Regions from separate parts of the Bradyrhizobium sp. 14AA genome, predicted to be linked through region 1. Evidence: predicted binding sites of a transcription regulator. Region 1 holds the regulator's gene; each other region holds the start of a gene.
The links. The regulator PhoB, encoded in region 1, activates phosphate uptake and scavenging genes when phosphate is short. The targets are predictions, from matches to a motif close to TGTCATNNANCTGTCAT.

Region 1 (5,720 bases):
TGCCAGCGGCCGCGTCGGCAGTCGCCAGCACCGCGCCGATCGGGAAGCCGCCGCCCAGTGCCTTGGCCAGCGACATCACGTCAGGCATGACGCCGGTGCGCCTGTGGGCGAAGAGATCGCCGGTGCGGCCCATGCCGGTCTGCACCTCGTCGAACGCGAGCAGCAAGCCCTTCTCATCGCAGAGCTGGCGCAACGCCCTCAGGAAAGAAGGCGTCGCCGACCGCACGCCGCCCTCGCCCTGGATCGGCTCGATCAGAATGCCGGCGGTCTGCGGACCGATCGCCTTCTTCACCGCCTCGATGTCGCCATGCGGCACCTGGTCGAAGCCGTCCATCGGCGGACCGAAACCTTCGAGATATTTTGCAGATCCCGTTGCAGCCAACGTCGCCAGCGTGCGGCCGTGGAAGGCGCCCTCGAAGGTGATCATGCGGTAGCGCTCCGGATGCCCCTTGGAGAAGTGGTGATGGCGGACCAGCTTGATCACGCCCTCCAGCGCTTCGGCGCCGGAATTGCAGAAGAACACGAAGTCCGCGAAGCTCTCATTGCAGAGCCGGTTCGCGAGCTTCTCGCCATCCGGGCTCTGGAACAGGTTCGACATGTGCCAGAGCTTGGTCGCCTGCTCCTGCAACGCCTTGACCAGCGCGGGATGGGCGTGGCCGAGCGCGTTCACCGCGACACCGGAGGTGAAATCGAGATAGCGATCACCATTGGTCGCGATGAGCCAGCAGCCTTCGCCGCGCTCGAAGCCGAGGTCGGCCCTGGCGAAAACGGGAAGCAGATGCGGCGCGGCGCTGTTGGTCATGACGATCACTTGGATGTTGCATTTGGATGTTGGGACCAGCCTGGTTTGCCTTGCGCAGCGCACCATCGACCGGTCCGGAAAACGAAACGTGCCGCCTTTTAAGGGCGGCACGTGACACTATCTTATGCCTGGCAAGGCGGGTGTCAATGCCACTGGAAAGCCTCGGGAAACGCTGAATCCGTAGTCTTGCGGTGCCGATTTTGCGCGTTTCCACCACGGAACATGTGGAAGCGAGTCGGCGGACTCTTGCGCGGGAGTCACGCCATATTGTAGCGTTTGCCCTGTCAGATACGACATCTCGTGCAGCGGTTCTGATCTCTAAGTCCTCATGTACCGGCGTAAACGTTCGGGCGCACTTCGTGCACCCGGCGAGCCTTAAGGGATTCTGGCGGCACGGGTTTTTCAAGGCTTAGGCATTCGCTGCAAGGCCCCGATATGGCGGCGCGCAGCGAGGGAAAGGGTGCAATGACGGTTTTGACCTGGTCCGACGATCGCGTCGAACAGCTTAAAAAGCTCTGGGAGGCCGGACTTTCGGCCAGCCAGATCGCAGCTGAGCTCGGCAATGTGACCCGCAATGCCGTGATCGGCAAGGTGCACAGGCTCGGCCTGTCCGGCCGCGCCAAGAGCCCTTCATCGGCAGCGCCCCGGCCGCGCAAGGCGCGTCCCGCGCAGCACATGATGCGGGTGAGCCGTCCGATCTCGCGCGGCAACACCGCGCTGGCGCAGGCCTTCGAGGTCGAGGTGGAGGCCGAACCGGTCACCTACGACAACGTGGTGCCGATGAGCCAGCGGCTGTCGCTGCTGGAGCTGAACGAGGCGACCTGCCACTGGCCGGTCGGCGATCCCTCGAGCCCAGACTTCTTCTTCTGCGGCGGCAAGGCGCTCTCCGGCCTGCCCTATTGCGCCCAGCACTCGCGCGTCGCCTACCAGCCGGCAGCAGATCGCCGCCGCGCACCGGCGAAGCCGGGACCGCGGTGAGTTAGACGGATTTAGCTGACTGCAACGACGGCAGCCGTCACACGATGACGGCTCAAGACGTCCGATGTCGCCCCGGACAAGCGCGCCTGAAGCGCGCGCAGATCCAGGACCCATAGCCAACGACAGATGTGGTTACGGGGACTCGGAGTTACCTTTTTCGCACAACAACCACGCCCTGTCGTTAGGGGTCCCGGATCTGCTCTTCGCTGCAGACAACGCTGCGCGTTGCCTGCAGCTTCGCTTGTCCGGGACGACGGCTGAGATTATGGCCGCGGCCAAACTCAAGCCTGCGTCCCAACCCTCACACCTGCTCCGCCTTCGCAAAGCGATCATCCAGCGCGTAGCCGGCGCCGCGGACGGTGCGGATCGGGTCCTGCTCGCGGCCGAGATTGAGCAGCTTGCGCAGGCGGCCGATATGGACGTCGACGGTGCGCTCGTCGATGTAGATGTCGCGGCCCCAGACGCTGTCGAGCAGCTGCTCGCGCGAGAACACGCGGCCGGGATGTTCCAGGAAGAACTCCAGGAGGCGATATTCGGTCGGACCGAGATCGATCGGCCGGCCCGAGCGCGCCACGCGGCGCTTGTCGCGGTCGAGCTCGATGTCGCCATAGGCGAGCACGGTGGCGAGCCGCTCGGGGCTGGCCCGCCGCAAGAGCCCCTTCACGCGCGCCAGCAGCTCCGGCACCGAGAATGGCTTGACGATGTAGTCATCGGCGCCGGTCGCAAGACCGCGCACCCGCTCGCTCTCCTCGCCGCGCGCGGTGAGCATGATGATCGGGAGCTGCTTGGTCTCGGGACGGGTCCGCAACCGCCGGCACAGCTCGATGCCGGAGAGCCCCGGCAGCATCCAGTCCAGCACGATCAGATCGGGGATGTGCTCCTTGAGACGAGTGTCGGCGTCATCGCCGCGCATCACCGTCTCGACGTCATAGCCGTCGCCTTCGAGGTTGTAGCGGAGAAGCTCGGTGAGAGCTTCCTCGTCCTCAACCACCATAATGCGTGCGCCCATGGTGTCGTCGCTCCTTAGGTGTTCGGAATCGTCGTGGCGAAGGTCGTCATGTCGCCCTTCGGCCGCTTGTCGGTGATCGCCTGACCCTCGATCATGTAGAACACGGTCTCGGCGATGTTGGTGGCGTGGTCGCCGATCCGCTCGATGTTCTTGGCGCAGAACATCAGATGAATGCAGAACGAGATGTTGCGCGGATCCTCCATCATGTAGGTGAGGAGCTCACGGAACAGCGAGGTGCAGATGGCGTCGACTTCCTCGTCGCCCTTCCACACCGCCATCGCCGCCGGCAGATCGTGCGCGGCATAGGCGTCCAGCACCGACTTGACCTGCTGCTGCACGAGATCGGTCATGTGCTCGAGGCCGCGGAACAGCTTGAGCGGATGGAAGTCCGTCTCCAGCGCCGCGACGCGCTTGCCCATGTTCTTGGCGAGGTCGCCGATCCGCTCGAGGTCGGTCGCAACGCGCATGGCGCCGACGATCTCGCGCAAATCGACCGCCATCGGCTGGCGGCGGGCGATGGTGAGCACGGCGCGCTCCTCGATGCGCTTCTGCAGCGCATCGAGCTCGGCGTCGGTGGTGACGACGCGCTGGCCGAGCGCGACGTCGCGGCGGATCAGCGCGTCGACGGAATCGACGATCATGCGCTCGGCAATGCCGCCCATCTCGGCGACCAGGCGGGTGAGCTCCTGGAGGTCGGTGTCGAAAGCCTTTGCGGTATGTTCAGAACCCATGTCCCGTCTCCTCAGCCGAACCGGCCGGTGATGTAATCCTGCGTGCGCCGGTCGGTCGGCGACGTGAAGATCTTGCTGGTGTCGTCGAACTCGATCAGCTCGCCGAGATACATGAAGGCGGTCTTGTCGGAGACGCGCGCCGCCTGCTGCATGTTGTGGGTGACGATCGCGATCGTGTAGTTCTCCGACAGCTCCTGGATCAGCTCCTCGACCTTGGCGGTCGAGATCGGGTCGAGCGCCGAGCAGGGCTCGTCGAACAGGATCACCTCGGGCCGCACCGCAACGGTGCGGGCAATGCAGAGGCGCTGCTGCTGGCCACCGGAGAGCGACAGGCCGGAGGCGTTGAGCTTGTCCTTGACCTCGTTCCACAGCGCGCCGCCGCGCAGCGCCTTCTCGACGCGGTCGTCCATCTCGGACTTCGAGATCTTCTCGTAGAGACGGATGCCGAAGGCGATGTTCTCGTAGATCGTCATCGGGAACGGCGTCGGCTTCTGGAAGACCATGCCGACGCGCGCGCGCAGCAAATTGAGGTCCAGCCTGGGATCGAGGATGTTGGTCTGGTCGAGCATCAGCTGGCCGGTGACGCGCTGGCCCGGATAGAGATCGTACATCCGGTTGAAGATGCGCAGCAGGGTGGACTTGCCGCAGCCGGACGGGCCGATGAACGCGGTGACGCGGTTGGCGCCGAGCGTCAGGTTGATGTTCTTCAGCGCGTGGTGCTCGCCGTAATAGAAGTTGAGGTTGCGCACCGTCACCTTGGCGGGCGCTTCCGGCAGCGGCTGCTGCAACGCCAGATGCGCGTTCGAACTCACGGATACGGACAGGTCGGTCATTTTGCAGTCCTCTCGGCGCCAAGGATGCGCGCGCCAATGTTCAGGGCAAGCACGGTGATCGTGATCAGCAGCGCGCCGCTCCAGGCGAGCTGCTTCCAGTAGGCGTAGGGGCTCTGGACGAAATTGTTGATGGTCACAGGCAGGTTCGCCATCGTCTTGTTCAGGCCGAGGCTGAAGAACTGGTTCGACAGCGCGGTGAAGAGCAGCGGCGCGGTCTCGCCGGCGACGCGGGCGGTGGCGAGCAGCACGCCGGTAATGAGACCCGACCGGGCGGCACGGTAGGCGATGCGCTTGATCACCAGCGAACGCGGCAGGCCGAGCGCCGAGGCCGCCTCGCGCAGCGCGTTCGGCACCAGCAGCAGCATGTCCTCGGTGGTGCGCAGTACGACCGGGATGACGATGACCGCGAGCGCGAGGGAGCCTGCGATCGCCGAGAAGCCGCGCATCGGCACCACCACCGCGCCGTAGATGAACAGGCCGATGATGATCGAGGGCGCCGAGAGCAGGATGTCGTTGATGAAGCGGATCACCGAGGTCAGCTTGTCGTTGCGGCCGTACTCGGCGAGGTAGGTGCCGGCGAACAGGCCGAGCGGCGCGCCGATGCCGACGCCGATCACCGTCATGATCAGCGAGCCGACGATGGCGTTGCGCAGGCCACCCTCGGTCGAGCCCGGCGGCGGCGTGTCCGCGGCGAAGAGCTCCAGGTTCAGGCCGGCCAGGCCGTTGTAGAGCAGCGTGATCAGGATCAGTGCCAGCCAGGTGACGCCGAAGGCGGCGGCGGCGATGCAGAGCCCGCGGACCACGATGTCCTTGCGGCGGCGGCGTGCGTAAATCGGGTTCATGTTACTTCCCCGCCTTCTTTTCGAGACGCAGCAGCATCAGCCGCGCGCCTGCGAGCACGAAGAACGTCAGCACGAAGAGCAGGAGACCGAGCAGGATCAGGCCGGACTGGTGCAGGCCGTCACTCTCGGCGAACTCGGATGCGATCGCCGCCGAGATCGTGGTGCCCGGGGCGAAGATCGACGAGGAGATGCGGAACGAGTTGCCGATGATGAAGGTCACCGCCATGGTCTCGCCGAGCGCGCGGCCCAGCGCCAGCATGACGCCGCCGATGATGCCGACGCGGGTGTAGGGGATCACCACGCTGCGGACGACTTCCCAGGTGGTGCAGCCGACGCCGTAGGCGGCTTCCTTCAGCACCGGCGGCACCGTCTTGAACACGTCGACCGAGATCGAGGTGATGAAGGGCAGCACCATGATGGCGAGGATCAGCGCGGCGTTGAACAGGCTGAGATAGGACGGGGGCCCCGCGAAGATCGCGCCCAGCACGGGGACGCCGTCGAAGATCTTGATCATGAAGGGCTGGA
Region 2 (5,720 bases), on a different contig from region 1:
ACGCGATGCGGTCGCGATGGTTCGGATCCATGTTCGCCTGGATCTTGAACACGAAGGCGCTCATGCGCGGATCGGTCGCCTCGACCTTGCGCTGGTCGCTGTCCTGCGCGCGCGGCTCGGGCGCGAACTTGCCGAGGCCTTCCAGGAGGTCGCCGACGCCGAAATTGCGCAGCGCGCTGCCGAAATAAACCGGCGTCAGATGGCCCTCGCGAAACGCGTCGAGCTCGAACGGTTTTGACGCTTCGGTAACGAGCTCGAGCTCGTCCTTCACCGCGGAGACGTCGAGATTGGCGTTGAGCTTGGCGAGCTCTGCGATCTCGATCTGCTGTGCCGCGCCGGTCTTGGCGCCGCCGCCTTCGAGCAGGCGCACGCCCCCATTGGCGACGTCATAGGTGCCGAGGAAGTCGCGGCCGCGGCCGACCGGCCAGGTCATCGGCGTGGTGTCGAGCGCCAGCGTCTTCTCGATCTCGTCGAGCAGCTCGAAAACGTCGCGGCTCTCGCGGTCCATCTTGTTGATGAAGGTGATGATCGGGATGTCGCGCAGGCGGCAGACCTCGAACAGCTTCCGGGTGCGCGCCTCGATGCCCTTGGCGGCGTCGATGACCATGACGGCGGAATCGACCGCCGTGAGCGTGCGATAGGTGTCTTCCGAAAAGTCCTCGTGGCCCGGCGTATCCAGCAGGTTGAACACGAGGCCCTCGAACTCGAAGGTCATCACCGAGGTCACGACCGAGATGCCGCGCTCGCGCTCGATCTTCATCCAGTCCGAACGCGTGTTGCGCCGCTCGCCCTTGGCCTTGACCTGGCCGGCCAGGTTGATGGCGCCGCCGAACAGCAGCAGCTTTTCGGTCAGCGTGGTCTTGCCGGCGTCAGGATGCGAGATGATCGCAAAGGTACGCCGCCGCGACACTTCAGCGGCAAGCGGGGAACGGGCCGGCGATTCGGCAGTGGTGGCGGCAATGTCGGACATGGCGGGAGCGTTTGGCAGGGAAAATGGGCCGGATCAAGCCTGATTTGGTGATTGCGGAGCCCTCTGGCCAGCCCCATATCGCCCTTTGGGAGGGACGGCCCTCCTTTTCACAAATCATTGCCCGCGGGGACGACCCTGCCTTGAATGGAGGGTTGTCGTGGCCTGGAGCATCCTGTTCGTCGCCGGTCTTCTCGAGATCACCTGGGCGATTGGCCTGAAATACACCGAGGGCTTTAGCAGGCTCGTTCCGTCGGTTCTCACGCTTGCCGCCATGGCCGGCAGCGTCATCCTGCTCGGCCTCGCCCTCAAATCGCTACCGATTGGAACCGCCTACGCGGTCTGGACCGGCATCGGCGCGGTCGGCACCGCGACGCTCGGCATCGTCCTGTTCGGCGAGCCCGCCACGGCCTTCCGGCTTGCCAGCATCGGGCTCATCGTCGCCGGGATTGTCGGGTTGAAGCTCGTTACTTGACGAAAATCTTGACCGCCCACCAGGTCAGCGCGGCGACCATCGCCGAGGCGGGCATCGTGATGACCCAGGCATAGACGATCGAACTGGCGACGTTCCAGCGCACCGCCGACATGCGGCGGGCGGCGCCGACGCCGACGATAGCGCCCGTGATGGTGTGGGTGGTCGAGACGGGAACGCCGAGGAAGGTTGCCATGAACAGAGTCGCGGCGCCGCCGGTCTCGGCGCAGAAGCCCTGCATCGGCGTCAGTTTCGTGATGCGCAGCCCCATGGTGCGCACGATGCGCCAGCCGCCCATCAGCGTGCCCATCGCCATCGCGGCCTGACACGACAAGACCACCCAGAACGGCACCGAGAATTCGCTGCCGAGATGGCCCTGCGAATAGAGCAGCACGGCGATGATGCCCATGGTCTTCTGCGCGTCGTTGCCACCATGGCCGAGCGAATAGAGCGAGGCAGAGGCGAATTGCAGGATGCGGAAGGCGCGGTCGACGGCAAACGGCGTCGACCGCACCGATGCCCAGGAGACGATCGCGACCAGCACCATCGCGAGCAGGAAGCCAACCAGCGGCGACAGCACGATTGCGATCACCGTTTTGGACAATCCGCTCCAGACAGCCGCAGAGATCCCGGCCTTGGCCACGCCGCCACCGAATAAGCCACCGATCAATGCGTGTGATGACGAGGATGGGATGCCCATCGCCCAGGTCACGAGGTTCCAGACGATCGCGCCGACGAGGGCCGCGAAGATCACCTGGGCATCGACGATCGCGGGATCGATGATGCCGGTGCCTATGGTCTGCGCGACGTGCAGCCCGAACACCATGAAGGCGACGAAATTGAAGAACGCGGCCCAGAGCACCGCGAATTGCGGCCGCAGCACGCGGGTCGAGACGATGGTCGCGATCGAATTCGCGGCGTCGTGCAGGCCGTTCAGGAAGTCGAACAGCAGCGCGACGGCGATCAGTCCGACCAGGACGGGAAGACCCAACGCAGCATCCACGGCGGCCCTGCCCTATACTTGCTCGATGACGATGCTGTTGATCTCGTTCGCGACGTCGTCGAAGCGATCGGCCACCTTTTCGAGATGGTCGTAGATCTCGACGCCGACGATGAAGTCCATCGCGCTGCCGTCGCGATGCTTGAGGAACAATTCCTTCAGCCCGATGTCGTGGAGATCGTCGACGCGGCCCTCGAGCTTGCCCAGCTCTTCCGTGATCGCGGTCAGCATGGCCACGTTCTTGCCGATCTCCTGCATCAGCGGCAGCGCACGCCCCACCAGATTGGCGCATTCGATCAGCAGCCCGCCGATCTCGCGCATCGGCGGCTCGAAGGCGCGAACCTCGAACAGCATCACGGCCTTCGCCGTCTGCTGCATCTGGTCGATGGCGTCGTCCATCGAGGTGATCAGGTTCTTGATGTCGCCGCGGTCGAACGGGGTGATGAAGGTGCGGCGCACCGCCGTCAGCACCTCGCGGGTGATGTTGTCGGCATCGTTCTCGAACTGGTTGACGCGCTGGCAATAGACCGGCGTCTCCTCGCCCCCGTTCAGCATGCCCTGGAGCGCGATGGAGCCCTGGATCACGGTCTGGGCGTGGCGGTCGAACAGGTCGAAGAACCGTTCTTCCTTGGGCAGGAAGGCGCGAAACCATCGCATCATGGGGATAGGCTACCGGTTGAAAATGGCCCGGCCCGAACGGGCCGTCATGAAACTGTCATAGACCATTTTCGATCCGCGCGCGTGTCATCTCACGCCCGCGGAGCCGGATCATCCACCACTTTCACGCACCAATGAAATTGGTGCGATATCAAGGGTTTAGAGCGATCTACGGAAGTAATGCGCGATTTCACCGATGACGCCGCGGCGGAAGGTGAGCACGCAGATTACGAAGATCGAGCCCTGGATCACCGTGACCCACTGGCCGAAGCCCGCCAGATATTGCTGCATGGCGATGATGGCAAAGGCGCCGACCACGGGGCCAAAGACGGTGCCGAGACCGCCGACCAGCGTCATCAGCACGACTTCGCCCGACATCGACCAATGGACGTCGGTGAGCGAGGCGTTCTGCGCCACGAACACCTTCAGCGCACCGGCAAAGCCGGCCAGCGTGCCCGACAGGATGAAGGCCAGGAACTTGTACTGGTCGGTCCGGTAGCCGAGCGAAATCGCGCGCTGCTCGTTCTCGCGGATCGACTTCAGCACCTCACCGAACGGCGAGTTGATGATGCGGTAGATCAGCAGGAAGCCGGCGAGGAAACCGACCAGCACGACGTAATAGAGCACCGTCGGCTTGGACAGGTCGAACAGGCCGAACATGCGCCCTTGCGGAATGCCCTGGATGCCGTCCTCGCCATGGGTAAACGGCGCCTGGAGATAGATGAAGTACAGCAGCTGCGACAGCGCCAGCGTGATCATCGAGAAATAGATGCCCTGGCGGCGGATCGAGATGTAGCCGGTGATGATCGAGAGCACGAAGGCCGCCGCGACACCGACGAGGATGCCAAGCTCCGGCGGCAGCGCCCACACTTTCAGCGCATGCGCGCTGCAATAGCCGGCCGTGCCCAGGAACATCGCGTGTCCGAACGACAGCAGACCGCCGTAGCCGATCAGCAGATTGAAGGCACAGGCAAGCAGCGCGAAACACAGCGCCTGCATCACGAAGAACGGGTAGATGCCGCTGAAGGGCACCGAGGCCAGCAGCAGCGCCATCACCACGAATACGATCATCTCGTCGCGCACCGCGCGCGGGGTTGCCTGCAGCGTGTCGTCCGTCAAGGCTGTCATATCAGGCCGCCCTTCCCGTCAATCCCGTTGGCTTCACCAAGAGCACCAGCACCATCAGCACGAACACGACGGTGTTGGAGGCCTCGGGGTAGAAATATTTGGTCAGGCCCTCGATCACGCCGAGCGCAAAGCCCGTGATGATCGAGCCCATGATCGATCCCATGCCGCCGATCACGACCACCGCGAACACGACGATGATGAGGTCGGCCCCCATCAGCGGCCGCACCTGGTTGATCGGTGCCGAGAGCACGCCGGCGAGCGCGGCAAGGCCGACGCCGAGCCCGTAGGTCAGCGTGATCATGCGCGGCACGTTGATGCCGAAGGCACGCACCAGCGTCGGATTTTCGGTGGCAGCGCGCAGGTAGGCGCCGAGCTGGGTCTTCTCGATCAGGAACCAGGTGGCGATGCACACCACCAGCGAGAAGACGACCACCCAGCCGCGATAGACGGGCAGGAACATGAAGCCCAGATTCATGCCGCCCTTGAGCTGGTCCGGAATGGCGTAAGGCAGGCCGGAGGAGCCGAAATAGTTCTGGAACACGCCCTGCACGATCAGCGCGATGCCGAAGGTCAGGAGCAGGCCGTAGAGATGGTCGAGCCCGGTCAGCCATTGCAGCATGGTCCGTTCCAGGATCATGCCGAAGATGCCGACCACGATCGGCGCAATGATCAGTGCCGGCCAGTAGCCGATACTGAGGTAGTCATTGTTGAGCAGGAAATAGGCGACGAACGCGCCCATCATGTAGACCGCGCCATGGGCGAAATTGATGATGTTGAGCATGCCGAAGATCACGGCAAGCCCGAGACTGAGCAGCGCGTAGAACGAGCCGTTGATCAGTCCCACCAGTAGCTGAGCGTAAAGAGCCTGCATCGATCCCGCACCCGGTCCCTTCGGCGTTCCCTGAAAGTCGCCCGCAGGCCTGATGGCCTGCGGGCGGTTATCTTACTTCTTCAACAGCGCGCACTTGCTCTCGGACAGCGGCGTGAAGGCCTGATCGCCCGGCACCGTGCCGACCAGCTTGTAGAAGTCCCACGGTCCCTTGGACTCCGAGGGCTTCTTCACCTCGAACAGATAGGCGTTGTGGATGGTGCGGCCGTTGGGCTGAATCTCGCCCTTGCCGAACAGATCGTCCTCGGTCGGCATCGACTTCATCTTCTCGACGATCTTGACGCCGTCATGCGGATTGCCGCCGAGCGCTTCCAGCGCCTTGAGATAGTGGCGTACGCCCGCATAGACGCCGGCCTGCACCATGGTCGGCGGCGCGTTGTTCTTCATCTTCTCGGCGAAGCGCTTGGAGAAGGCGCGGGTCTTGTCGTCCATGTCCCAGTAGAACGTCTCGGTGAAGTTGAGGCCCTGCGCGGTCTCGAGGCCAATCGCCTTGACGTCGGTGAGGAACAGCAGCAGCGCGGCGAGCTTCTGGCCGCCCTTGCCGATGCCGAACTCGGCCGCCTGCTTGATCGTGTTGGTGGTGTCGCCGCCGGCATTGGCAAGGCCG
Region 3 (5,720 bases), on a different contig from region 1:
CGACCCAGCCGGATTCGCTGACGGTGTTAAAATACCCCTTGCCGGGTATAACTAACAATTGGGATTTCCTTTCATGACCTCGCTCGACAGCTTCAAATGCAAAAAGACCCTCAAGGTCGGCGCCAAGACTTATGTCTATTACAGCCTGCCCACCGCCGAGAAGAATGGTCTGAAGGGAATTTCGAAACTTCCCTATTCGATGAAGGTCCTGCTCGAGAACCTTCTTCGCAACGAGGACGGCCGCTCGGTCAAGAAAGAGGACATCGTCGCGGTCTCGAAGTGGCTGCGCAAGAAGTCGCTGGAGCATGAGATCGCGTTCCGTCCGGCCCGCGTGCTGATGCAGGATTTCACCGGCGTGCCGGCGGTGGTCGATCTCGCCGCGATGCGCAACGCAATGCAGAAGCTCGGCGGCGATGCCGAGAAGATCAATCCGCTGGTGCCGGTCGACCTCGTCATCGACCACTCCGTGATCGTGAACTTCTTCGGTGACAACAAGGCTTTCGGCAAGAACGTCGCCGAGGAATACAAGCAGAACCAGGAGCGCTACGAGTTCCTGAAGTGGGGCCAGAAGGCGTTCTCGAACTTCTCCGTCGTGCCGCCCGGCACCGGCATCTGCCATCAGGTCAATCTCGAATATCTCTCCCAGACGGTCTGGACCAAGAAGGAGAAGATGACGGTCGGCAAGAAGACCGGCACCTTCGAGGTCGCCTATCCCGACTCGCTGGTCGGCACCGACTCGCACACCACCATGGTCAACGGTCTCGCCGTGCTCGGCTGGGGCGTCGGCGGCATCGAGGCGGAAGCCTGCATGCTCGGCCAGCCGCTGTCGATGCTGCTGCCCAACGTCGTCGGCTTCAAGCTGAAGGGCGCGATGAAGGAAGGCGTCACCGCGACTGACCTCGTGCTGACCGTGACGCAGATGCTGCGCAAGCTCGGCGTGGTCGGCAAGTTCGTCGAGTTCTTCGGCCCCGGCCTCGACAATCTCTCCGTCGCCGACAAGGCGACGATTGCCAACATGGCCCCCGAATACGGCGCCACCTGCGGCTTCTTCCCGGTCGATGCCGCCGCGATCGATTATTTGAAGACCTCCGGCCGCGCCCCGGCGCGCGTCGCGCTGGTGCAGGCTTACGCGAAGGCGCAAGGGCTGTTCCGCACCGCCAAGTCGGCCGATCCGGTGTTCACGGAAACGCTGACGCTCGACCTCGCCGACGTCGTTCCCTCGATGGCCGGTCCGAAGCGTCCCGAAGGCCGCATCGCGCTGCCGTCGGTCGCCGAAGGTTTCTCGCTCGCGCTCGGCACCGAGTACAAGAAGGCCGAGGAGCCGACGAAGCGCTTTGCCGTCGAAGGCAAGAAGTTCGAGATCGGTCATGGCGACGTCGTGATCGCCGCCATCACCTCCTGCACCAACACCTCCAACCCGAGCGTGCTGATCGGCGCGGGCCTGCTCGCCCGTAACGCCGCCGCGAAGGGCCTCAAGGCCAAGCCATGGGTGAAGACCTCGCTGGCCCCGGGCAGCCAGGTGGTCGCGGGCTATCTCGCCGATTCCGGCCTGCAGGCCGATCTCGACAAGGTCGGCTTCAACCTCGTCGGCTTCGGCTGCACCACCTGCATCGGCAATTCCGGTCCGCTGCCGGAGGAGATCTCGAAGTCGATCAACGACAACGGCATCGTCGCCGCCGCCGTGCTGTCCGGCAACCGCAACTTCGAAGGCCGCGTCTCGCCGGACGTGCAGGCGAACTATCTGGCCTCGCCGCCGCTGGTCGTCGCCCACGCGCTCGCCGGCAGCGTCACCAAGAACCTCGCCGTCGAGCCGCTCGGCGAAGGCAAGGACGGCAAGCCGGTGTACCTGAAGGACATCTGGCCGACGACCAAGGAGATCAACGCCTTCATGAAGAAATTCGTGACCGCGTCGATCTTCAAGAAGAAGTATGCCGACGTGTTCAAGGGCGACACCAACTGGCGCAAGATCAAGACCGTCGAGAGCGAGACCTATCGCTGGAACATGTCTTCGACCTACGTGCAGAACCCGCCCTATTTCGACGGCATGAAGAAGGAGCCGGAGCCGGTCACCGACATCATCGAGGCACGCATCCTCGCCATGTTCGGCGACAAGATCACCACCGACCACATCTCGCCGGCCGGCTCGATCAAGCTCACCTCGCCCGCCGGCAAGTATCTCAGCGAGCACCAGGTGCGTCCGGCCGACTTCAACCAGTACGGCACGCGCCGCGGCAACCATGAAGTGATGATGCGCGGCACCTTCGCCAACATCCGCATCAAGAACTTCATGCTGAAGGGTGCGGACGGCAACATCCCCGAGGGCGGCCTCACCAAGCACTGGCCCGATGGCGAGCAGATGTCGATCTACGACGCCGCGATGAAGTACCAGCAGGAGCAGGTGCCGCTGGTGGTGTTCGCCGGTGCCGAATACGGCAACGGCTCCTCGCGCGACTGGGCCGCGAAGGGCACGCGTCTGCTCGGCGTGCGCGCCGTGATCTGCCAGAGCTTCGAGCGTATCCATCGCTCCAACCTGGTCGGTATGGGCGTACTGCCGCTGACCTTCGAGGACGGTACCTCCTGGTCCTCGCTGGGCCTGAAGGGCGACGAGAAGGTCACGCTGCGCGGCCTCGTCGGCGATCTGAAGCCGCGCCAGAAGCTGACCGCGGAGATCGTCTCCGGCGACGGTTCGCTGCAGCGTGTGTCGCTGCTCTGCCGCATCGATACGCTGGACGAGCTCGACTACTACCGGAACGGCGGCATTCTGCACTACGTGCTGCGCAAGCTCGCGGCCTAAGCGCGAATTTGTGAACGGTGGCTCACTGCGACGTGAGTGGAAGGTTAAACGAAGGCGGCCTATCAAAAGGCCGCCTTCGCGCGTTTGCGACACGCATCAGATGGGCCCGACCGGCGGAAAACCCCGCGCTGGACGGTTTGGTGTGTCGCGCCCCCGTAAGACTACGGTGACCATCAGGCGATAAGATTTCCCTTCCCATGAGCAATGGTGTGCGGCGTTCGACATGACAACAATGACGGCTTCTCATCTGGTTTCGCGCTGGTCCGGTGCCCTCTGGTCGGGGGCCCTCGGTATCTGCGCGATCGTCGCCGTCATTCGTCCTGCCCACGCCGATCCCCGCGCCGTGGTCGAGCTGTTCACCTCGCAGGGGTGCTCCTCCTGCCCGCCCGCCGACCAGGTCATCGGCGATCTCGCCAGCGATCCCTCGATCATCGCGCTGAGCATGCCGATCGACTATTGGGATTATCTCGGCTGGAAGGACACGCTGGCGGATTCGCGGTTCTCTGCACGGCAGCGTGCCTATTCGCGCATGCGCGGCGATCGCGAGGTCTATACACCGCAGGTCGTCGTTAACGGCTCCGCGCATGTCATCGGCAGCGACCGTGCCGGCATCGAGGGCGCAATCGGCAAGACCGACAAGGGCACCGGGGTGATGAGCGTGCCGGTGACGATGTCGGTCGCGGGCAAGCAGATCAACGTGTCGGTGGCCGCGAGCAAGGAACCCGCGGTCTCGCATGGCGAGGTCTGGATCTGCTCGATCGCGAAGTCCGTGCCGATCGCGATCGGCCGCGGCGAGAATCGCGGACAGCAGCTCACCTATCACAACGTGGTGCGCAACCTGCTCAAGGTTGGCGACTGGAACGGCCATCAGGAAAGCTGGACCGTGCCGATCGAGAACCTCACGCGCGACGGCGTCGACGGCGCGGTGGTCTATGTCCAGGACGGCAGCCGCGACAAGCCCGGCGCGATGCTGGGCGCGGCGTACACGTCGCTGCACTGAAGCGCGCTTCGAATCTTCCGACTCAAGCACACTCTCAACCCTCGTGGTGAGGAGGCGTGCTAGCGCGCGTGGCGCACGATGCTGCGCATCGCCGCGAGAACCATGCAGGCCCCGCTGATTGCAGCTCGGCCTTTCATCCTTCGAGACGCGCGCAAGAGCGCGCTCCTCCAGGATGAGGGGAAAGAGTTTCTCGCGCGATGTTTGGAGAGAGGCTCGTCGCGCCGGAAACATCCCGACACAAACAAAAAAGGACCAACTTGCGTTGGCCCTCCTTGCCGTGCGTACAGACCCGATCCTGACGACCCCGGGGGGCTGGGGGCTGAGGAATCCGGAACCGAAAGGACCGGGTCAACGCACACAGGTCTTTTCGCAATGCAGGGCGGCAGGCGCTTGGCGGAAAAGCGGCGAGACTAAGATTCTTGAGCACGATCCCGTGACGGTTCGTCGCGACAGAGTTCCACCCCTGCGTGTAGTCCGCTTCGCTCCTGATTCCAAGGGTTGAGCCAGCAAGAGTTCCATCGAGAGGCCTTGCGGCGAGGAACGGTTGGCGCAATCATGCAATTGTCATGATCCGCCGGTCCGGGGACGGTCTTCGCGGGCGCGGATCGTGCTGTGCGATGAGGAGGCGCTTCCCATGAGTCTGACGTCGGAGGATGCCGAGCCGAGCGGGCAGCGCGCGGCGGCGCACCCCGCCGCTGCGAGCGCGCAGCCGAACCGGGTGACGTTCAACCGGCTCGAGCTGCACCGTATTCTCAATCTCTACGGCCGCATGGTGGCCGACGGGGAGTGGCGCGACTATGCCATCGACTTCCTGCGGGATCGCGCGGTGTTCTCGGTCTATCGCCGCGCCTCGGAAGTGCCGATCTATCGCATCGAAAAGGATCCGCGGCTCGCGCGCAAGCAGGGCATGTACAGCGTGATCTCGGCGACCGGCCTGATCCTGCGCCGCGGCCATGAGCTCGAGCGCGTGCTGCTGGTGATCGACCGCAAGCTGGCGGTGGTGTGACGGCACGACCGGTGCCGTAGGGTGGGCAAAGGCGCAACGCGCCGTGCCCACCATCGCTCCGCAATTGCGCTGAAGTTGGTGGGCACGCTTTCGCTTTGCCCACCCTACGGCAGCAGTGATGCGACGAGGCTTCGTAGCCCGGATGAGCGAAGCGACATCCGGGACTTCACTCGTGGCGGTCCCGGGTATCGCTGCGCTCACCCGGGCTACGGGATCGACCTACTTCGTTGGCACCGTGCTCGCGCCCTCGCCGAGGTCGCGCTGCATCATCACCGTGTCCAGCCAGCGGCCGAATTTCAGCCCGACATTGGGATGCGTGCCTATCATCTTGAAGCCGCCTTTTGTGTGCACGCCGATCGAGCCGGCATTGGCGGAATCACCGATCACGGCGATCATCTGACGGAAGCCGCGCGCCTCGCATTCGGTGATCAACCGCTCCAGCAGCAACGAGCCGACGCCACGGCGGTGGAAGGAGGGATCGAGATAGATCGAGTTCTCGACCGTGAAGCGGTAGGCCGGCCGGGGCCGATAGGCGCCGGCATAGGCATAGCCGGCGACGCGGCCGTCGAGCATGGCGACGAAATAGGGATAGCCGCCATCGACCAGCGCGCGATAACGGCGCGTTATCTCCGAGAGGTCAGGCGGCTCCAGCTCGAAGGTCGCGGTGCCCTCACGGACGGCCTGCTGATAGATGGCGGTGATGGCGGGTAGGTCGGCCTCAAGGGTGGGCCTGATTTCAGGTGCGGACATGAGGCGGAGATTAGAGCCTTCCCGAGGAAGCTGGAAGGGGCAACGGTGTTGCCACACCCGTCATTGCGAGCGTAGCGAAGCAATCCAGAAATGCATCCGTGGAGGGAGTCTGGATTGCTTCGCTACGCTCGCAATGATGTTGTGGACGGCCCCACCTGAACGGCATCAAG
Region 4 (5,720 bases), on a different contig from region 1:
GGCTGAGCTCGTCGAGCTTGTCGCTGCCGATGCCGTGCTCGGCCGAGATCGAGCCGCCCATGGAGGTGATGAGATCGTTCACGGCCCGCGTGATGGCGGCCGAGTATTGGGTCAGCGTCTGCTGGTCCATGCCTTTCGGTCCCATGAACGAAAAGTGCAGATTGCCGTCGCCGATGTGTCCCAAAGGGTAGGGGCGAATGCTCGGGAGAATATCGAGCACGGCCCTGAGCCCGACGTCGATGAACTCCGGAATTTTGGAGATGGCGACCGACACGTCGTAGCTCAGCCCCGGTCCCTCGGCGCGAGAGGCTTCGGCGACACCTTCGCGGATGCGCCACATGTTGCGCGATTGAGCTCCCGTGTGAGCGATCGCCGCGTCGAGCACGCGGCCGGCCTCGAGTTGATCGGCGAGAAACTGCTCCATCTTCTCGGACATGCCGTCGGTCCCGTCCTGGCGCGCCCGCGAGGACGACCATTCCAGCAGGAGGAACCATGGCGTGTCCGCCCTCAGCGGATCCTGGGTGCCGGGAATGTGGCGCAGCACCATGTCGATGGCGGCGCGGCTCATCAGCTCGCAGGAGCCGACATTGTCCCCGGATGCCGCGTGGCCTTCGGACAGGATCTCCAGCGCCGCGCGCGGATCGCGGACAGCCAGCCACGCCGTGCAGACGTCCTTCGGCGCCGGCCATAGCTTGAGGACCGCCTTGGTAATGATGCCGAGCGTACCTTCGGCGCCCATGAAGAGGTGCTTGAGGTCATAGCCCGTGTTGTCCTTCTTCAGCGCACGCAGCCCGTCCCAGACATCGCCGTTGGGCAACACGACCTCGAGCCCCAGGACGAGGTTGCGGGCATTGCCGTAGCGCAGCACCTGCACGCCGCCGGCGTTGGTCGACAGATTGCCGCCGATCATGCATGAGCCCTGGGCACCAAGGCTGAGCGGCAGGAACCGGTCGTGCCCGGCCGCGGTCTCCTGCAGCGTCTGCAGCACGCAGCCGGCCTCGACCGTCATCGAATAGCCGACGGTATCGACGTCCAGCACGCGGTTCATGCGGCCGAGCGACAACACGATGCCGGTGTGCGCAGGCCATGGCGTTGCCCCGCCCATCAGGCCGGTGTTGCCGCCCTGCGGCACGATCGCGACCCCGTGCTCATGGCAGAGCCGGACCACTTTCGAGACCTCCTCCGTGCTGCCAGGACGAACGACGGCGCCGGCGCCGCCGATCAGCAATCCCCGCCAGTCCGTCACGAAGGGCTGCTTGCCGTGCTCGTCCTCGATGAGGCCTTTCCCGCCGACGATCGCGCGCAACGCATCGCGCAGCTGGGCGGTCAAGGGAACGGTCGGGATGATGGGTTCGGACGACGGACCGGCAGCCGGCATTTTGTTTCCTCTGGCGCATCTTGGTGTGCACTGCGCGCATGAAGCGCTTGGGCCGCATTGTCCACGTTTGCGGCGGGGAGTCTAACGGCAATATCGGTAACACCAGGACAATCTCCCGCAACATTTCTCAACATCTTCGCCAACATCTTGCGGCTGTCTCGGCCTAGGAGGGGTCCCAGACTTTATGGATCGGGACTAACAGAATGCGATTGAACTCTTTGGCCGCACGTCTCGGCGCAGGCGCGGCCTGCCTGGTGCTCGCCAGCATCAACCCGGTGTGTGCAGAGCCGGTGTTCGACAGTCTTGGAGGCACTTGGTCGGGTATCGGCACGATGAAGCCGTCGGACGGCCCGCGTGAGAAGGTCCGTTGCAAGGTGGCGTACAACATCACCAGGCCCGGACGGTCCGTGAGCCTCGACCTGCGCTGCGCCAGCGACGCCTACAAGATGGTCCTGTCCGCGAACATCGAGCAGAGCGGGACCGATCTCTCGGGCAACTGGTTCGAGAGTGAGTACCGGCAGGGCGGCAAGGTCTACGGCACGAACAAAGACGGCCTGATCGAAGCGCGCATTGAAGGAAACACCGTGGCCGCGCTGGTGACGATCCAGACCAAAAGCAATCATCAGTCGTTCCTGATGGAAGCGCCGGGATCCTGGATGTCGGAGGTCGCGATCGAATTGAACAAGGAAGCGAAGTAGGCCCCGACAATCATTGTCTCAAAGCGCGATGCGATCAGGATGAATCGTCATCACGGTTTGGGCTGTTGTTCAAGCACGCGCGCTTTTCCAGATCATGCTTTGGCGCGGCCTGGGCATCTTGATGACCAGCGCGCGTTCGGCCGCAGACATGACCGCGGCTTGCGGCATGCACATCCGACCGAGCGGTGAGGGTTGTTGGGATGATGGCATTATGCCGGTGTTTTGCCCGACGTGTCAAACGTCCTTGCGGATGGCACGGGCTAAGTCATTGAACTACCACGCCCCGGCTACTGTGCATGGGGTTGTTTTCGCACTTTTTGTTTTGAGCGCCATGGCCGAGGCTTCCCTCAGGCGCTCTCCGTCTCCCGGTGCACGTCGTGCACCACGAGGCCCATGCCTTCCTCCGGCATCTTGATCCAGTCGCGGCGCTTCAGCGTGCGCTTGGTGTCCTCGTAGCCGCTCGTCCAGTGCTCGCGCATCGAGGTACCCGAGAATTCGTGGTCCTTGGCGTCGCCCTCATAGGCCTTCTGCTGGTAGATCAGATGCAGGATCGCGATCTCCGGCATGTGGCACAGGCTCGCCTTCAGCTTGCGCTCTTCCTCCGAGAGCTGCTCGTCGGGGAGCTTCGCCAGCGCCTTGTGGAGCAGGACCTTGAGATTGTGGGTGCGGCGATAGACGTCGGTGTTGTGGCGCGTGCGCGAGGAATACATGATGTCCTTGTGGCGGGCCATCACGTCCTGGATCGAGCGCGGCAGCACGCCACGCGCGCTGAACAGGTCGACCTGGAACACCAGCGAGTTGAGCGAATCCTCCTGGTCGAGCAGATGCTGCAGCGGCGTGTTGGAGACGATGCCGCCGTCCCAGAAATGATCGGTGCCGATCCGCACCATCGGCAGCGCCGGGGGCAGGGCGCCGGAGGCCATGATGTGCTCCGGCTCGATCTCGTCATGGGAATTGTCGAAATAGATGAAGTTGCCCGAGAGCACGTTCACCGCGCCGACCGCGAAGCGGACCTTCTTCTCGTTGATGAGGTCGAAGTCGACGAGCTCGAGCAGGCTCTCCCTCAGCGGCATCGTGTCGTAATAGCTGGTCGCAGTCCGCGCGCCGACCGGGCTGAGCCACGGATTGACCTGATGCGGGGTGAAGAAGCCGGGCTGGCCCATCGCCGACGTCATCCAGGCGCTGGTGAGATTGCGCCACTGGCGGAAGATGTCGCCGTCAGGTGTGTAGTGCCAGATCTTGCGGTTGGTGATGCGCTCCCAGAAGATGCGCAGCGCCTCCAGCCGGTTCTCCGGCCTGTTGCCGGCGATGATGGCGGAGTTGATCGCGCCGATCGAGACGCCGCAGACCCAGTCGGGCTCGATGCCGGCCTCGTGCAGCGCCTGGTAGACGCCGGCCTGGTAGGCGCCGAGTGCGCCGCCGCCCTGCAGCACCAGCGCGACGCGATCGCAGCGCTCCGGCCGCCAGCCCCGCGCGGGCGGCTGATGCGTTTGATATGTCGGCTGCGACGTGCGGGCGTCCATGGCGATGCCTCCAGCTTTCAATCCAACGATTGCGTCCGGCGGTGACGGCGTGATGACAATTTCGGCGCCGATGCATCGTCCGCATGCAGCTCAGCTACGGCGGGAATGGCGGGGCGGTCACGCGCCTGACGGAAATTCATCACATCTCGGTCAATGACGCTGGCTAGCAATTTGCCTTAAGCCAGCTAGCATCAGGCTTGAAGCTGCCGGGCATCACACCAGCATCACACAGGAGAGTCGCGATGCGCAGTGAAGACGTGTTGAGACTTCCGTCCATGCCCGCCGCGGGGCCGAGCTATCCGTCCGGGCCCTATCGCTTCGTCAACCGCGAATTCCTGGTCATCACCTACGAGACCGATCCGGATCTGATCCGCGCCGGTCTGCCCGAGCCGCTGGAGCCGATCGACCAGCCGATCGTGCACTACGAATGGATCAGGATGCCTGACTCCTCCGGCTTCGGCAGCTACACCGAATCCGGCCTCGTCATCCCCGCGCGTCTCAATGGCGAGGAGGTGAACTTCGTCTCGCAGATGTATCTGGACGACGATCCGCCGATCGCTGCGGGGCGCGAGATCTGGGGCTTTCCCAAGAAATACGCCCATCCGAAACTCGAGATCGTCAAGGACACGCTGACGGGCACGCTGGAATATGCCGGCCAGCTCGTCGCCATGGGCACGATGGGCTACAAGCACGAGAGCATGGCCGGCAACGGCGATCTCACCCGCGCCACGCTCTCGAAGACGCAGATCAATCTGAAGATGATCCCGGGCGTCGATGGCCGCCTCGAGATCTGCCAGCTGGTCGCGATCAACCTGATCGACATCGTGCCGAAGGGCTCCTGGATGGGACCGGGCCGGCTGCATCTGGTGCCGCACGTCAATGCGCCAATTGCCGATTTCCCGGTCCGCCGCTGCCTCGGCGCGCACCATTACATCGCCGACCTGACGCTGCCGTTCGGCCGCGTGGTGCACGACTACGTCAGGGAAGCCGAGGCGGCGGCCGCGACGGGGCTGGCGGCGGAGTAGGGCGTCATCATCAAACTGTAACAGAGCCGTAATTCAGTACCCGCGTGGGTCCGGAAGATGCCGTCAGCCATCTTCCGGGTACGGGCATCTTGTTGACGGTTGAGGTTGGCCATGGCCGAGCCGGCGAAGCTTGTCAGCGCGATATCGGAGACTGTGCCCGCCGTCCCCGGACTGGTCTGGGCGTTCCGGCTGCACAGCGACGGCAGCGCCGAGGCGCTGCCGATCGACCAGCCGATCGAGTTCATCCATGACGGCCGGCTCTGGCTGCATTTCAATCTCACGGATACGCGCGCGCGGCCGTGGATCGCATCGTCGCAGCTGCCGCCGCTCGCGCGCGAGCTGTTGCTGTCCAACGACACGTTCCAGCAGCTTCACGTCATCGATCACTGCGTCTACGGCGTGTTCTCCGACCTCGTGCGCGAGATCGACAGCCCGACGGAGGAGACCGCGTTCCTGCGCTTTGCCATGACCGAGCGGCTGCTGATCAGCGGCCGCCATCAGGCACTGTGTTCGGCGGACGCCACGCGCCGCGTGCTCGAAGGCGGCTACCGCGTCGACAATGTCGCCCATCTCCTGGAGAAGATCGTCGACGAGGTCGCCGACACGCTGGATCGGATGGCCGACAAGCTCGGGCAGGAGATCGACGGCATCGAGGAACGGATTCTCGCCGAGGAGGCCAAGCCGGAGATGCGGCGCACGCTCGGCCGGCTGCGCCGGACCTGCGTCAGGCTGCATCGCCAGCTCACCGGCCTGCGCGTGCTGTTTCATCGCCTCGACCAGAAGGACACCGATCATCTCTCACCCGCATTGCGGATCCAGGCCGGCAAGCTCGCGCAGCGCCTGGACGGGCTCGATCATGACATCGTCGAGCTCCGCGAGCGCAGCCGGCTGCTCGAAGAGGAGCTGCGCTTCAAGAACGAGGAGGAGAGCAACAAGCACCTCCACACGCTCTCGATCGTCACCTCGCTGCTCTTGCCGCCGACGCTGATCTCCGGCATCTTCGGCATGAACACCAAGGGCCTGCCGCTCACCGATGTCGAGAGCGGATTCCTCTGGGCCGCGGTGCTGATGGCCTCCTCGGTCGGTGCGGCCTATC

Region 2: RAD15_RS02795 (DUF47 domain-containing protein) is a predicted target of PhoB. The motif match lies at 3,142-3,158, and genes of this name have one in related genera.
Region 3: RAD15_RS42430 (DUF2794 domain-containing protein) is a predicted target of PhoB. The motif match lies at 4,346-4,362, and genes of this name have one in related genera.
Region 4: RAD15_RS02090 (acetoacetate decarboxylase) is a predicted target of PhoB. The motif match lies at 3,641-3,657, and genes of this name have one in related genera.

What each region holds. Positions count from the first base shown of each region.
Region 1 covers NZ_JAVAYM010000046.1:2,824-8,543, forward strand. Annotated here, with positions in the region: gene RAD15_RS41605 (acetylornithine transaminase) at 1-802, opposite strand, end outside; gene RAD15_RS41610 (GcrA family cell cycle regulator) at 1,268-1,780, shown strand; gene phoB (phosphate regulon transcriptional regulator PhoB) at 2,082-2,789, opposite strand; gene phoU (phosphate signaling complex protein PhoU) at 2,804-3,520, opposite strand; gene pstB (phosphate ABC transporter ATP-binding protein PstB) at 3,532-4,353, opposite strand; gene pstA (phosphate ABC transporter permease PstA) at 4,350-5,195, opposite strand; gene pstC (phosphate ABC transporter permease subunit PstC) at 5,197-5,720, opposite strand, start outside.
Region 2 covers NZ_JAVAYM010000001.1:615,426-621,145, reverse strand. Annotated here, with positions in the region: gene RAD15_RS02810 (peptide chain release factor 3) at 1-970, opposite strand, end outside; gene sugE (quaternary ammonium compound efflux SMR transporter SugE) at 1,128-1,442, shown strand; gene RAD15_RS02800 (anion permease) at 1,435-2,442, opposite strand; gene RAD15_RS02795 (DUF47 domain-containing protein) at 2,455-3,099, opposite strand; gene RAD15_RS02790 (branched-chain amino acid ABC transporter permease) at 3,256-4,224, opposite strand; gene RAD15_RS02785 (branched-chain amino acid ABC transporter permease) at 4,226-5,095, opposite strand; gene RAD15_RS02780 (ABC transporter substrate-binding protein) at 5,168-5,720, opposite strand, start outside.
Region 3 covers NZ_JAVAYM010000051.1:19,165-24,884, forward strand. Annotated here, with positions in the region: gene acnA (aconitate hydratase AcnA) at 74-2,794, shown strand; gene RAD15_RS42425 (DUF1223 domain-containing protein) at 3,018-3,794, shown strand; gene RAD15_RS42430 (DUF2794 domain-containing protein) at 4,429-4,800, shown strand; gene RAD15_RS42435 (N-acetyltransferase family protein) at 5,020-5,550, opposite strand.
Region 4 covers NZ_JAVAYM010000001.1:471,623-477,342, forward strand. Annotated here, with positions in the region: gene RAD15_RS02075 (FAD-binding oxidoreductase) at 1-1,378, opposite strand, end outside; gene RAD15_RS02080 (hypothetical protein) at 1,582-2,076, shown strand; gene RAD15_RS02085 (patatin-like phospholipase family protein) at 2,424-3,599, opposite strand; gene RAD15_RS02090 (acetoacetate decarboxylase) at 3,842-4,624, shown strand; gene RAD15_RS02095 (transporter) at 4,736-5,720, shown strand, end outside.